DNA from 2 places in the Acuticoccus sediminis genome. Region 1 is predicted to be linked to the other one. Evidence: predicted binding sites of a transcription regulator. Region 1 holds the regulator's gene; the other holds the start of a gene.
What was found. Region 1 encodes PhoB, which activates phosphate uptake and scavenging genes when phosphate is short. Its sites were predicted from a motif close to TGTCATNNANCTGTCAT; they were not measured.
Positions count from the first base shown of each region.

Region 2: phnC (phosphonate ABC transporter ATP-binding protein) is a predicted target of PhoB. The motif match lies at 1,997-2,013, and genes of this name have one in related genera.

Region 1 is NZ_QHHQ01000001.1:284,586-288,617, forward strand. It holds gene DLJ53_RS01160 (aspartate aminotransferase family protein) at 1-975, opposite strand, end outside; gene DLJ53_RS01165 (GcrA family cell cycle regulator) at 1,236-1,721, shown strand; gene phoB (phosphate regulon transcriptional regulator PhoB) at 1,812-2,507, opposite strand; gene phoU (phosphate signaling complex protein PhoU) at 2,509-3,237, opposite strand; gene pstB (phosphate ABC transporter ATP-binding protein PstB) at 3,281-4,032, opposite strand, start outside.
Region 2 is NZ_QHHQ01000003.1:751,556-755,587, reverse strand. It holds gene DLJ53_RS17660 (Do family serine endopeptidase) at 1-527, shown strand, start outside; gene DLJ53_RS17655 (hypothetical protein) at 560-1,048, shown strand; gene DLJ53_RS17650 (secondary thiamine-phosphate synthase enzyme YjbQ) at 1,045-1,497, shown strand; gene DLJ53_RS17645 (hypothetical protein) at 1,600-1,803, shown strand; gene phnC (phosphonate ABC transporter ATP-binding protein) at 2,074-2,913, shown strand; gene phnD (phosphonate ABC transporter substrate-binding protein) at 2,927-3,943, shown strand; gene phnE (phosphonate ABC transporter, permease protein PhnE) at 4,028-4,032, shown strand, end outside.

The DNA of each region.
Region 1 (4,032 bases):
CACGCCCTCGAACACCTCGGGGTGCGAGTCGACGACGCTCGACAGCGACTGCATGAGGAAGGCCCCCTTGCGCTTCACCTCGTCGAGGAAGCCATCGGCGAGGATCACGTCGAGCACGCCGTTGGCGACGGCGCAGGCGAGCGGGGTGCCGCCGAAGGTGGTGCCGTGGGTGCCCGGCGTCATCGCATCGCCCACCGCGGCGGTGGCGAGGCACGCGCCGATCGGGAAACCGCCGCCGAGACCCTTGGCGGAGGTCAGGACGTCCGGCGTCACGCCCAGCGCCTCGTAGGCGAAGAGAGTGCCGAAGCGGCCGACGCCGGTCTGGATCTCGTCGAAGATCAGGACCAGTCCGTTGTCGTCGCAGATCTGCCGCAGCGCCTGCAGGAAGCCGCGGTCGACCATCTGGATCCCGCCCTCGCCCTGCACGGGCTCGACCATGATCGCGGCGGTCTCCGGGCCGACGGCGGCCTTCACCGCGTCGATGTCGCCGAGCGGCAGCTTGTCGAATCCGGGCGCGGGCTCGCCGAAGCCCTCCATGTACTTGGCGACGCCCGTGGCCGCGAGCGCGCCCAGCGTGCGGCCGTGGAAGGCGCCCGTGAAGGTGATGATGCGCGTCCGCTCGGGGTGCCCGCTCACATATTGATAGCGGCGCGCGGTCTTGATCGCGGCCTCGTTCGCCTCGGCGCCCGAGTTGCAGAAGAAGACGCGCTCGGCGAACGTCGCGGCGGTCAGCCGGTCGGCGAGGCGCTCCTGCTCGGGAATGCGGTAGAGGTTGGACGTGTGCCAGACCTTCGTGGCCGCCTCCTGCAGCACGGCGACGAGGTGCGGGTGCGCGTGGCCGACGCCCGTGACGGCGATGCCCGACCCCATGTCGAGGTATCGTCGCCCGTCGGAGCCCACGAGCCACACGCCCTCACCCTTCTCGAAGGAGATGTCAGCGCGGTTGTAGGTCGGGAACAGGCTGTTCGTCGTCATGGGTTCACTCGCGATGTATGCGAAGGTCGTTCCGAGCGCCCCCAACGGGCTACTGCGGAACAGGCGGGCTTTCTTTCCGATGGTTGGGGAAAAAGCAAGGTTTGAGTCGCCGTGGACTCGCCGACTCTAGACCGTGAATCCTCAAATCTCTTACGATTCCGCGGGTAAAGGCAAGACATCGCCCGACTCCATAGTGCCCCGCACCCACCGGTTTGGGCTGTGGACCGCGTGTGGATCGGCCGTGAGCAAAGGGATTCGCGATGAGCTGGACCGACGAGCGGATCGAGGTTTTGCGCAAGATGTGGGCAGAAGGCATGTCCGCCTCGCAAATCGCCAGTTCGCTGGGCGGCGTGACCCGTAACGCGGTGATCGGCAAAATCCACCGGCTCGGCCTCTCCGGCCGGGTCAAAGCCCCCCAGGCGCGGGCGACCCGCGCCCGCAGTGCGCCGCCGCCGGTGGCAAAGCCCGCCGCGGCGCCGCGTGTAATGGCCGCCGGCGCGGTGGCCGTCAAAGTGGTCGAGGAGCCGGAAATGGAGACCGCGCCCCGGCCGGTCGCAGAGGTCGTGCACCTGACCGACGGCATCACCCTCATGGAGCTCTCCTCCGCGCACTGCCGCTGGCCGGTGGGCGATCCGTCGAGCGCGGACTTCCGTTTCTGCGGCGCCCGCGTCGCGGTGGGCGAGACGTACTGCAGCGCGCACTGCGAGCAGGCCTTCCCGTCGCGCCGCTCGACCAAGTCGAACTGACGCGGCCGACACGGCCGGCCCGCCGATCGGGCGGGGCCGGCAGGCGCGCCGAGGCGCGCCCCACGCCGGATGCCGGCGACGCCCCTCCGCTCAGCGGATGTGGAACTGGTCGTTGAAGGCGTAGCCCGCGCCGCGCACGGTGCGGATCGGATCCTTGGCCTTGCCGCGATTGATCGCCTTGCGCAGTCGGCCGATGTGCACGTCCACCGTGCGCTCGTCCACGTAGACGTCCCGCCCCCACACCCCGTCGAGGAGCTGCTCGCGCGTGAAGACGCGGCCGGGGGACTGCATCAGGAACTCCAGCAGGCGGAACTCGGTCGGGCCGAGGTGCACCTCGCGCGTCGCGCGGCGCACGCGGTGGGTCGTGCGGTCGAGCTCGATGTCGCCGGCCTTCAGCAGCGTGGAGACCACCGCCGGCTTGGTGCGCCGCAGAATGGCGCGGACCCGGGCCATCAGCTCCGGCGTCGAGAAGGGCTTCACCACGTAGTCGTCCGCGCCCGTCGCGAGGCCGCGGATGCGCTCGGTCTCCTCGCCGCGCGCCGTCAGCATGATGATCGGCAGGTTCTCCGACTGCGGCCGCGAGCGCAGGCGCCGGCACAGCTCGATCCCGGACAGGCCCGGCAGCATCCAGTCGAGGATCAGAAGGTCCGGCAGGCCCTCCAGGAGCTTCAGCTCCGCCTCGTCGCCGCGGCTGGCGCTCTCGACGTCGTAGCCTTCCGCCTCGAGGTTGTAGCGCAGGACGAGGACCAGCGGCTCCTCGTCCTCGACGATCATGACCTGCGGCAAGTCAGTGGCCTCCGCGACCGTTCTCGGGCTCGGCCCAGTCGGCGGACAGGTACGACGAGGAGTCCCCCTTGGCCCGCGCCTCGACCGGCTGCTCGCCCGTGATGAGATAGTGGATGTTCTCGGCGATGTTGGTGGCGTGGTCGCCGATCCGCTCGATGTTCTTGGCGCAGAACAGGAGGTGCGTGCAGAACGTGATGTTGCGCGGATCCTCCATCATGTACGTCAGCAGCTCGCGGAAGATCGACGTGTAGATGGCGTCGATCTCGTCGTCGCGGCTGCGCACGTCGAGCGCCGCCGAGAGGTCCTGCGAGGTGAACGCGTCGAGCACCGACTTCATCTGCTCGAGCGCGATGTCGGACATGTGCTCGACGCCGAGCGCCACGCGCGGCGGGTAGGCCCGCCCCTCGATCGCGAGAACGCGCTTGGCGTTGTTCTTGGCGAGATCGCCGACGCGTTCGAGGTCGGAGGAGATGCGCATCGCCGCGACCAGCTCGCGCAGCGGCTTGCCTTGCGGACGGTGCGCCGCGATCAGGTCGACGGCATGGTTCTCGACGCTGCGCTGCATCGCGTCGAGGCGCTGGTCCGCCTCGATGACGGCGCGCGCACGCTGCGTGTCGATGCGCGTCAGCGCGGTCACCGAGTCCATCACCAAATGTTCAGCGAGGCCGCCCATCTCGGCGACCTCCGCCGCGAGACTGACAAGCTCGCGGTCCCGATCACGTGCCAGCACCAACGCGCTGCTCCTCACTCGAACCAAAGGCGGTTGCTTAAACTTATCCGAAAACGCCGGAGATGTAGTCGCGCGTACGCGGCTCCTGCGGGTCGTTGAAGATGCTCGACGTCGGGCCTTCCTCGATGAGGTCGCCGAGGTGGAAGTAGGCCGTCCGGTCGGAGACGCGCTGCGCCTGGCTCATCGAGTGCGTCACGATGATGATCGTGTAGTTCTCGCGCAGCTCCTTGATGAGGCCCTCGACGGTCGCGGTGGCGATCGGGTCGAGCGCCGAGCACGGCTCGTCCATCAGGATGACTTCCGGCTCCACCGCGATCGCACGGGCGATGCACAGGCGCTGCTGCTGGCCGCCGGAGAGGCCGGTGCCAGGCTCGTGCAGGCGGTCCTTCACCTCGTTCCAGAGACCGGCGCGGACCAGCGACCGTTCGACGATGACGTCGAGGTCCGCCTTCTTGTGCGCGAGGCCGTGGATGCGCGGGCCGTAGCAGATGTTCTCGTAGATCGACTTCGGGAACGGGTTCGGCTTCTGGAACACCATGCCGACACGCGCGCGCAGCAGCACCACGTCCAGCGAATGGTCGTTGAGGTCCTCGCCGTCCATCATGATCTCACCGAGCACGCGGCAGCCGGGGATCGTGTCGTTCATGCGGTTGAAGCAGCGCAGGAACGTCGACTTGCCGCAGCCGGACGGGCCGATGAACGCGGTCACCGCCTGGGCCGGAATGTCGATCGAGATGCCGTGCACGGCCTCCTTGGAGCCGTAGATCACCGAGACGTCCCGCGCCTCGATCTTCA
Region 2 (4,032 bases), on a different contig from region 1:
TGCGCCAGCTCCCGCTGCTGGTGGCGCAGACGGAGATCGGCCGCGCGGTCGACCTCGGCGTCCAGCGCGACGGCGAGGAGATCACCGTTTCGGTCGAAATCGGCCTGCTCGCCGAGGACGAGGCGCGCGCCGCGGCCGCCGCTGCTGCCGCCGAACCCGAGCCGCAGGCCGAGGAGGCGCCGACGACCGAGGACCCGGTCGTTGCCGATCCCGACACGACCCCGAAGGTGACGCTGCTCGGCATGGGCCTCTCGGCGATCACCGACGAGCTCCGGTCGACCTACAAGATCGACGCCGACGTCAAGGGCGTGCTGGTGGTCGACATCGAGGAGGGAAGCCTCGCGGCCGAGAAGCGGATCACCGCGGGCGACGTGATCATCGAGGTCGGACAGAAGCCCGTGAGCTCGCCGCAGGACGTCGCCGAGCAGATCGAGGCCCTCAAGGAGAAGAACCGCAACACCGCGCTTCTCACGCTCTCCAGCGCCAACGGCGCCCTGCGCTTCACCGCGCTGAGGATCGAACAGTAACGCACGGCGTTGTCCGTGCGGGGAGGACGATCATGGCCGTACGGCAAGGCTTGACGGTGGTGGCCCTCGCGAGCGTCCTCGCGGCGCCCGCGGCGGCACAGTCCGGACGCTTCCAGATGGAGCCGTCCGGCCCCAACATCCTGCGCCTCGATCGGGAGACCGGCGAGATCGCCTCCTGCAGCGCCGGAGATTCGGGCTGGGTCTGCGAGACGCTGGTGCCGGCGAAGGACGCCGAGGCGCCCGCCACGGCACTTCTGGACGAGAACCGCCGCCTCAAGGCCCGCGTCGAGGTGCTCGAGCGGCGCCTCGGCCAGATCGCCGCCATCGCCCGTGGCGGTGCGGAGATCGGCGCCAATGCCGACGGGGAGGCGGGCCCGGCGCCTGTCGCCACGGCGAGCCCCGACGACCGGATCGACGTCGAAAAGGCCCGGCGGGACATCGACGACGCCGTCGAGGTCACCGGCTACGCCCTGCGCAGCTTCCGCGGTCTCGTCGACGCGCTGACGGCCGGGACGAATTGATCCACGTCGAGACTCTGGGAGAGGCCGCGGTCGGCCGGGTCGTCCACGGCCGCATCGACGTCGCGACCCGCGGCCCGGGCTTCACGGACGTCACCGCCGCGCTGCGCAGCTTCCTGCGCGACAACGCGCTCGGCGACGGATTGCTCAACGCGTTCGTCTCCCACACCACCGCGTCGCTCACCGTGCAGGAAAATGCCGATCCCGACGTCCAGACCGACCTTCTGGACGCGCTCGACCGCCTCGCCCCCCGCAACCGGCCCTACGTCCACAGCCTCGAAGGCACGGACGACATGCCGGGCCATATCAAGGCGATGCTGTCGGATACGGCGGTGACGATCGCAGTCGCCGCCGGCCGCCTGCGGCTCGGCACCTGGCAGGCACTTTACCTCATCGAGCACCGGGACGGCGGGCGGCACCGCTCGATCGATCTCACTTATGTTGGACGATAATCAACGTAAAATTTAGATCATATGATATTACAGGTTGCCATCGGGGCCATTCCGTTGCTAGCGTCGTGAGATTGATGCTCGTGGGTCCAGAGGTCTGTGCTGATGCTGAGGCAAAACCCACCCTTCTTCGAGAGTGACGACGACCCGTCGGAGGCGCCCGACGTGGCCTACGATCATCTGTCCATGACGGCGGAGATCGACAGCGAGCTGCAAGCGGCCATCGAGTACAAGATCGCGACGAGCGGCGTCGGCGGCGTCGAGACCGTACTGAGGCTGCTCAACGAGGCGCTGCGCCGCCATACCTGACGACGGGTCGGGGAGGGCGGCCCTGACCCGGCACGGTCCCGGGCGCGTGTCCGTCCCCTCAACGCCCGAAGTTGGCCCGGCATTGTCGACGCGTTTGACGGAAACCGTCGCGTTCTGCGGGCCGCCGGCGGAGGTTCGCGGACGGCGGCGCAGATTGCCGCAAGTAAAGTCACACGATACCAGCCGGTTCCACCGTCACCGAACCGTCATCGTACCTGCACATATCCGTTAAGTCCGACCGTTAAGGGACCTCCAGCAAACGAGGTGCCCATGGCGGACGTTCGCGTCGAAGAGTTGTCGAAGTCGTTCAGCGGCCAGAAGGCCCTGAACGCCGTCTCGTTGTCGGTCGAGGCGGGCGAGATGGTCGCGCTGATCGGCGCGTCCGGCTCCGGAAAGTCGACGCTGATCCGGCACATCGCCGGGCTCGTCCGCGGCGATGCCCGGGGCGGGCTGGTGCGGATCGGCGAGCGCACGATGCAGCACAACGGCCGCCTCTCCGCCGACGCGAAGACGATCCGCCGCGGTGTCGGTGTGATCTTCCAGCAGTTCAACCTGGTGAACCGCCTCGCGGTGATCACCAACGTCCTCGTCGGCGTGCTCGGCCATGTGCCGCAGTGGCGCGGGACGCTCGGCCTCTTCACCCGGGCGGAGAAGCAGGCCGCGCTCGTGGCGCTCGACCGCGTCGGCATCGCCCACACGGCCCACCGGCGCGCCTCGACGCTCTCCGGCGGCCAGCAGCAGCGCGCCGCCATCGCCCGGGCCCTGGTCCAGAAGGCGAAGGTGATCCTCGCCGACGAGCCGATCGCCTCGCTCGATCCGGCCTCGGCGAAGAAGGTCATGGAGACCCTTGCCACCATCAACCGCGACGAGGGCATCACCGTCCTCGTCTCGCTTCACCAGGTGGAGTATGCGCGGCGCTACTGCCCGCGCACGATCGCGCTGCGGGACGGGGCGGTCGCCTTCGACGGCCCCTCCACGGCGCTGACCTCCGACTTCCTGAAAGAGCTTTACGGCGAGGCGTCCGAGGAGCTGGTGCTGCCCGACGCACCCTTCCAGCCGCACGCCTCACGCGAAGGGATCCTGCACGGCCCGAAGCTGGCCACCGCCTGATCCGAAAAACCACATGAGGAGAAGCACGATGAACATCGTCAAGACGCTTGGCGCGGCGGCCCTGTCGTTCGCGATCGCGGCGCCCGCCGTGGCGCAAGAGGTGACCGAGATCAACTTCGGCATCATCTCCACCGAGTCGCAGCAGAACCTGCGCAAGCAGTGGGAGCCGTTCCTGTCGGACATGGAAGCGGCGATCGGCATGCCCGTGAACCCGTTCTTCGCGTCCGACTATGCCGGCGTCATCGAGGGCATGCGCTTCGGCAAGGTGCAGGTCGCCTGGTTCGGCAACAAGTCGGCGATGGAAGCCGTCGACCGTTCGGACGGCGAGATCTTCGTCCAGACCGTCGATGCGGCCGGCAACCCCGGCTACTGGTCGCTGATCCTCGCCCCGAAGGATTCGCCGCTCAACTCGCTCGACGATCTCCTGAAGTGCGACCAGTCGCTGAACTTCGGCCTCGGTGACCCGAACTCCACCTCCGGCTTCCTCGTCCCGACGACCTTCGTGTTCGCGGCCAACGGCGTCGACCCGAAGGCGTGCTTCAAGAACGTGACGAACGCCAACCACGAGACGAACGCCATGGCCGTCGCCAACGGCCAGGTCGACGCGGCGGCGAACAACACCGAGAACCTCGCCCGCATCGAGGCCAACAACCCCAAGGCCTTCGAGAAGATCAAGATCATCTGGAAGTCGCCGCTGATCCCCTCCGACCCGATCGTGTGGCGCAAGGACCTGCCGGCCGACGTGAAGGAGAAGATCAAGACCTTCTTCCTGACCTACGGCACCGAGGATTCCGCCGGTGACGTCGCCGAGGAGAAGGCCGTGCTCGAGGGTCTCGCCTGGGCGCCCTTCCGCGCCTCCAACAACGACCAGCTCCTGCCGATCCGCGTGATGGAGATCGCCAAGGAGCAGGCCAAGATCCAGGCCGACGACAAGCTCTCCGACGAGGAGAAGGCGGCGAAGGTCGAGGCGCTGGAGGCTCAGAAGAAAGAGTTCCAGGCGCAGATCGACGCCAACGCGCAGCAGGGCTGATCGCGCCGCGATCCATCGACACGTCCGGCGGCGAGCCCTGTGGCTCGCCGTCTTTTTTGCAAGGCGCACCATGGGCGACGCAACATGAG